DNA from 2 places in the Streptomyces sp. SS7 genome. Region 1 is predicted to be linked to the other one. Evidence: riboswitches for the same ligand, from Rfam matches in the RefSeq annotation. Region 1 holds a riboswitch; the other holds the start of a gene.
What was found. Region 1 has a riboswitch for cyclic di-AMP ahead of U5640_RS38610 (C40 family peptidase). Riboswitches for the same ligand answer to the same signal wherever they lie in the genome.

Region 1 (3,145 bases):
GCCGCAAACGGCAGAACCTGCAAACGCACGTGGGGGAGTCGCGCCGCCTCCATCAGCCGGACGAGCTGGCGCTCCATCACCTCGGGGCCGCCCACCTCCCGCCGCAGCACCGCCTCGTCCAGCACCGCGCTCAGCCGCAGCGGGGGTTGTCTGCGCAGCACGTCCTGGCGGGCGAGCCGCACCTCCACCAGCGTGTCCAGCTGGTCCTCGTCGGCGCCCTCCACCGCCGCCCGGGTCACCGCACGGGCGTACTCGGCCGTCTGGAGCAGCCCGGGAACCACCGTCGTCTCCAGCGTGCGCATCGCGCCGGCCTGCGACTCCAGGCTGATGAAGTCCCGGTAGGCGGCCGGCAGCACCCCGCGGTAGGCGTGCCACCAGTGGTCACGGCCGCCGCTCTCCTCCGACCCGGCCAACGCCGTCATCAGCTCCCGCAGCCGCGGATCGGTCACGCCGTAGACGTCGAGGAGTAACCGCACATCGGCCGGTTTCGTACCGCTGGTGCCGGTCTCGATACGGCTCACCTTGGACTGGTGCCAGCCGACGAGCCGGGCCGCCTCGCCGCTCGTGAGCCCGGCCCGGGCGCGCAGACTGCGCAGTTCGGCGCCCAGCTTCCGGCGGCGCACCGCGGGACCGTGTTGCACGGGCTCCTCCTTACTCCTCAGGGGCCGCCCCAAAACGCTCTGCCGTGGCAGGGTTCACCGCATCGGGCGACAGATATATGCATATCTTGGTGGATCGCCACCCGTGACGGGCGTGCTGATGGCAGTCTGGCGAAGTAGCACCAGTCCGGGACCGTACTCGAACCATCCGCAGCGTGTCGGACTCCGGTCCCGTGGGAAAGGGACGAGGTCGCCATGGCAGACCATCTGGAAGCATCCGTCACTCTGCCGAGCGAAGCCGCCTCGGTCTCCACGGCCCGCGGCTTCGTGGCCGGCACGCTCGACGCATGGGGGCTGCCGGCGGACACGGAGGCGGCCGACGCCATCCGGCTGATCGTCTCCGAACTCGCCACCAACGCGGTGCAGCACACCTTCGGCCAGTCCCCCACCTTCACGGTGGACCTGGTGCTCGACCGCGACGAGCGCCTGTGCATCGGCGTCACCGACAGCCATCCGCGCTTCCCCAGACGACTGCCGGCCGCCGTCCAGCAGGACAACGGCCGAGGCATGGTGATCATTCGCTGGCTGACCGCCGAACGGGGCGGCAGGCTCAGGGTGCGCCCCACCCGGGAGGGCGGCAAGACGGTCACGGTCGAGCTGCCGTGGACCGTCCCGACGGCGGAGCCGGTGGCGGGCGCCGCGGCGGCGGTGCTGCCGGGCGAGCTCCCGGGGCGGTGAAGGCGCGTCAGGGGCACCGACGCCACCCCGGGGAGCGGTGCTCGGACAGGCCCTAGCGGACCCGGCCGTACCAGACGCTCTTGGTCCAGATCTTCTCCAGCTTGACCCAGCTGCCGGTCTTCGGCGAGTGCCAGATCTTGCCGTGCCCGGCGTAGATCCCGACGTGGTACACGTTCGACCCCGAGTGGAAGAACACCAGGTCCCCGGCCTTGCGGCTGGAGGCCGAGATGTGGCGCGTCTTGTTGTACTGCTGCGCAGCCGTGCGCGGCAGGGTCTTGCCCGCCTTCTTGAACGAGTACATCGTGAGACCTGAGCAGTCGAACCTCTTGGGTCCGGCCGCCCCGTACTTGTACGGTGCACCCTTCTTGGACGCTGCGACCTGGAGCGCCTTCGCCGCCGGCGTGGCGGCGGCCGCGTCGGCGGCCACCCCGGGAATCACGATCGAGCCGCCCACGGCGGCGATGGCGAACGCCGAGGCCGTACCGGCCCGGGCCATGAGCGACGGGACACGATTGAGCGCAGTCATGCGCAACCCTTCGTCAACCGCCTGTGAAGGATGACCTGTCGGATTCGGGCTGACAAAGGTGCCCGGCCGCTCACGCGGCTTCACCCCAAGGGCTGCTCGGCGCGGTCATGGCGTGACCGTTCCGGCTACCCGTCGTGCTTGGGTCCTCCACTCCTGCCGATGCACTCCTGTCGACGGGTCAATCCGGGCAGCGGCAGGACTCGGCGTCCGCCCGGACCGCCCCGCCGCTTGTGGCGGGGACTTGTCGTCAGACACGGATCTTGACTCACCGTTGACCGAAATACCCAATGGAAGCGGCTATTTGTGGGGTTACTCACCATTCACCTGTTCGGGTGAACACCTGATGGGTTATCAGGTGTCAAGACCGCAAAAGCCCTCCCGACCTGCGCCGCTACCCCTTGTGGTGCCTCGGGAAACGGCGCCTTCGGTGCAGTGCGCTCGTCCGCAAGAGGAGTCGCCGCTACGCCGAACGGGGGTAACCCGACTGGTCCGTTTCACGTCCGGCCCGGACGTCGCGGTCATCACGGCGACGCTCGGAGCCGGACGGGTGTGCGTCAACTGTCGGAGAGCGGGGGAACCGTGACGCGCGCGGTACGGCGCTCCCCGTCCAGGACGCGCAGCGCCCGCGCGAGCGTCGGCGCGTGCAGCTCGCTCTCGCCCCGCTGGTGCATCAGCGTCAGCGCGTCGCGCAGCTCCGCCGCCCGAGTCACCAGCGCCTGGGCGGCACGCAGGCCCCGGTAGGTGTCCCCGTCGTGCGCGGGATTGATCCGTCCGAGCAGATCCACCACGTCCAGATAACGGTCGATCAGCTCGCCCTCGGCGCGGGTGAGCGCCGGCAGGGGCGGCAGGTCGGGAACCATCCCGGCTCACCTCGCCCCGGAGACGTCGCGCCGGCTGGGGACGACGCCGTCCACCAGTCCGTACTCCTCGGCCTGAGGTGCGGTCAGGATCAGGTCCCGCTCGATGTCCTCGGTCACCTGTTCGGGGCGGCGTCCGGTGTGCCGTACCAGCATCTCCTCCAGCAGGTCCCGGGTGCGCGCGAGCTCCCGGGCCTGGATCGCCAGGTCGTCGGCCCGGCCTTCTACGGGCTCGGGCAGCGCGGGCTGCCGGATCACCACCCGGGCGCCCGGCAGCGCGAACCGCTTGCCCGGTGCGCCCGCCGCCAGCAGCACCGCCGCCGAGGAGCCGGCCTGGCCCAGGCAGGTCGTCGCCACGTCGCAGGTGATGTACCGGACGGTGTCATAGATCGCGGTCATCGCGCTGAACGAGCCGCCGGGGGAGT
Region 2 (3,145 bases), 3.1 Mb from region 1:
CGTCGGCGACCCCGGCGCGCCCCGCCTCTTCGGCCCCGGCGCCTACCAGGGCGGACGGCTCCGCCTGACCGAGACCCGGCAAATCGAGGACGTCGTCCTCATGCGCTACGAGCCCACCGCCCCCGGCACCGGCCCGCTCCCCTCCGCCGCCGACCGGCACTGGCTGGCCCTCGCCTGTGAGCTCGCCGCCCAGTGCCCGCCCTCCCCGACCGCCTTCAGCGTCGGCGCGGTGATCGTCGCCGCCGACGGCACGGAACTGGCGCGCGGCCACTCCCGCGAGGGCGGCGACCCCGTCGTCCACGCCGAGGAGGCCGCCCTCGCCCGACTCGACCCGGCCGACCCCCGGCTGGCCACGGCCACGGTCTACAGCAGCCTCGAACCCTGCGCCCGCCGCGCCTCCCGCCCCAGGCCCTGCGCCCGGCTCATCCTCGACGCGGGCGTGCGCCGGGTGGTCACCGCCTGGCGGGAGCCGGACACCTTCGTGACGGCCGCCGACGGAAACGGGCTGCTGACGGCCGAGGGCGTGGACGTCGTCGTCCTCCCGGAGTACGCCGAGCGGGCGAGGGTGCCGAACCTGCACCTGACCGGGTGATACAGTGGTGTCACCGACGCGGGGTGGAGCAGCTCGGTAGCTCGCTGGGCTCATAACCCAGAGGTCGCAGGTTCAAATCCTGTCCCCGCTACTGAAGGCCGAGGGCCGGAATCCGAAAGGGTTCCGGCCCTCGGTGTTTGGCGCGTGCGCCCTCCGCCCCGTGCTTGTGGTGGCTGTACCTCGCCTGTGTATTCCGGCAACTCGCCCGTTTTTCACCGGTCATGGCCCGAAAGTCCAGGCCAAAAAAGGTTGTTGATCAAGCAGAAGAGCTTGGAAAGCTACGCCCGGGTCTATTAACGTTCGATAACGCAGCGCGGTCGTCCCAGCCGTCACAAGAGTCGGCTCCGTGCGCACGCGCCGAATCCCGTAAGGGAACCGGGGAACCACCACCCTGGGGTGAATCGCACGGAAGCCGTAGTGAACTCACGGAGTCACGAACGGTTTACGCGCGTAGGAGACCTTCCCGCTCCGAACCCGTCAGCTAACCCGGTAGGCGTCGGAAGGAAAGGAGTACGCCCGCGTGGCGTCCAACCGGCCTGCTCCCGAAGCCCCCTTCGCGCCGAGCCAGCGTTCCTCTTCCGACACCTTCGGCTACGGCAGCTACCGCAGCGAAGAGGGCCCCTGGGAGGAGTGGAATCCCACCGAGGACTCCCTCGCCCCGGTCCGGGGCAAGCACCGGGTCGCCAAGCAGCGCGGCGGCGGATTCGCCCGCAGCTCCACGGTCCTCGGCGTCGGCGTCATCGCCGCCTTCAGCGCCGGCGGCATGGCCAGCGCCAACACCGGCAAGCCCCCGGTCTCCATCGCCATGCCGGACCTGCCCTCCGTGGGCTCCCTCATCTCCGACGACGACTCCGGCCAGGACACCGCGCCCGCGCTCGCCGGCTTCGGCACCGAGGCCTCCGTGGCCACCGACAACAACAGCGGCGGAGCCGCCGCCGACGCCGGCGAGGCGCTGCGCGAGCGGATCATGGCGCAGGCCGAGTCGCAGCAGAGCCAGGTCGCCGAGCGCGCCGAGGCCGCCGCGGCCAAGGCGGAGGCGGCCGCCGTCGCCAAGGCCGACCAGGACGCGAAGGCCGCGGCCGCCGCCGCGAAGAAGAAGGCCGAGCAGGCCGCCAAGGAGAAGGCCGAGGCCGCGCGCCTGGCCGAGCTGGCCAAGCAGTACACGCTGCCGACCTCCTCGTACACGCTCACCGCGACCTTCGGCCAGGCCGGCGCCTACTGGTCCTCCGGCTACCACACCGGCCTGGACTTCGCCGCCCCCACCGGCACCCTCATCAAGGCCGTCCACAGCGGCACCATCACCGAGGCGGGCTGGGCCGGCTCCTACGGCTACCGCACCATCCTCACCCTGGACGACGGCACCGAGCTGTGGTTCTGCCACCAGTCCTCGATCAACGTCAGCGCCGGCCAGAAGGTCGGCACCGGTGACGTGATCGGCCGCGTGGGCGCCACCGGCAATGTGACCGGCGCCCACCTCCACCTGGAGGTCCACCCCGACGGCGCCGCCAACGGCATCGACCCGATGGCCTGGCTGCACAGCAAGGGGCTCAACCCGTAAGGGTGCCGTTTCCTGTGCCGTCCTCCCGGTGCCGTGCTCCTGATGCCGTCCTGTCGGGAGCGGTCCTGTTCACACGTTCTTCGTATGCTTCGGCGCGACGGACGGAATGGGCCGCTCCGAAGACGGTGTTGACGTAGGACATGACTTCTCTGCGCAAGCTCGGCTCCTCGGACCTCGAGGTCTTCCCCCTCTCCCTCGGCGGCAACGTCTTCGGCTGGACCGCCGACGAGGCGACCTCCTTCGCCGTCCTGGACGCCTACGCCGCCGCCGGCGGCAACTTCGTCGACACCGCCGACTCCTACTCCGCCTGGGTCGACGGCAACAGCGGCGGCGAGTCCGAGACGATCATCGGCCGGTGGGTGCACAAGCGCGGCAACCGCGACGACGTCGTCATCGCCACCAAGGTCAGCCAGCACCCCGACTTCCCCGGTCTGACCGCCGCCAACATCAAGGCCGCCGCCGACGCGTCCCTCACCCGCCTCGGCACCGACCACATCGACCTCTACTACACCCACTTCGACAAGCCCGAGGTGCCGGTCGAGGAGATCATCGGCGCGCTGGACGAGCTGGTGCAGGCAGGCAAGGTGCGGCACATCGCCGCCTCCAACATCTCGCCCGAACGCCTCCGGGAGTCCCTGGAGTTCTCCGACCGCGAGGGCCTCGCCCGGTACGTCGCCGTCCAGCCGCACTACAACCTGGTCTCCCGCGACACCTACGAGGGCGGCCTGCAGGACCTCGCGGCCCGCTCCGGCCTCGCCGCCGTCCCCTACTACGCCCTGGCCTCCGGCTTCCTCACCGGCAAGTACCGCCCCGGTACGACGGTGGAGGGACCGCGAGCCGCGGGCGCCGGCCGGCATCTCGGCACCGAGCGGGGCGTCCGCGTCCTCGCCGCCCTCGACGAGATCGCTCGCGCCCACGGCACCGAGGTCGCCACGGTCGCCCTCGCCTGGCTCGCCGCCCGGCCGACGGTCGTCGCCCCCATCGCCTCCGCCCGC

Region 2: it holds a riboswitch for cyclic di-AMP, as region 1 does, so the genes downstream of both, U5640_RS24375 (M23 family metallopeptidase) here and U5640_RS38610 (C40 family peptidase) in region 1, are expected to answer to the same signal.

Annotation. Positions count from the first base shown of each region.
Region 1 covers NZ_CP141223.1:8,400,619-8,403,763, forward strand. Annotated here, with positions in the region: gene U5640_RS38600 (helix-turn-helix transcriptional regulator) at 1-641, opposite strand, end outside; gene U5640_RS38605 (ATP-binding protein) at 855-1,337, shown strand; gene U5640_RS38610 (C40 family peptidase) at 1,390-1,863, opposite strand; cyclic di-AMP (ydaO/yuaA leader) riboswitch at 1,867-2,069, opposite strand; gene U5640_RS38615 (hypothetical protein) at 2,418-2,723, opposite strand; gene U5640_RS38620 (ATP-dependent Clp protease proteolytic subunit) at 2,730-3,145, opposite strand, start outside.
Region 2 covers NZ_CP141223.1:5,266,397-5,269,541, forward strand. Annotated here, with positions in the region: gene U5640_RS24365 (dihydrofolate reductase family protein) at 1-592, shown strand, start outside; tRNA gene U5640_RS24370 (tRNA-Met) at 610-683, shown strand; cyclic di-AMP (ydaO/yuaA leader) riboswitch at 938-1,105, shown strand; gene U5640_RS24375 (M23 family metallopeptidase) at 1,113-2,150, shown strand; gene U5640_RS24380 (aldo/keto reductase) at 2,291-3,145, shown strand, end outside.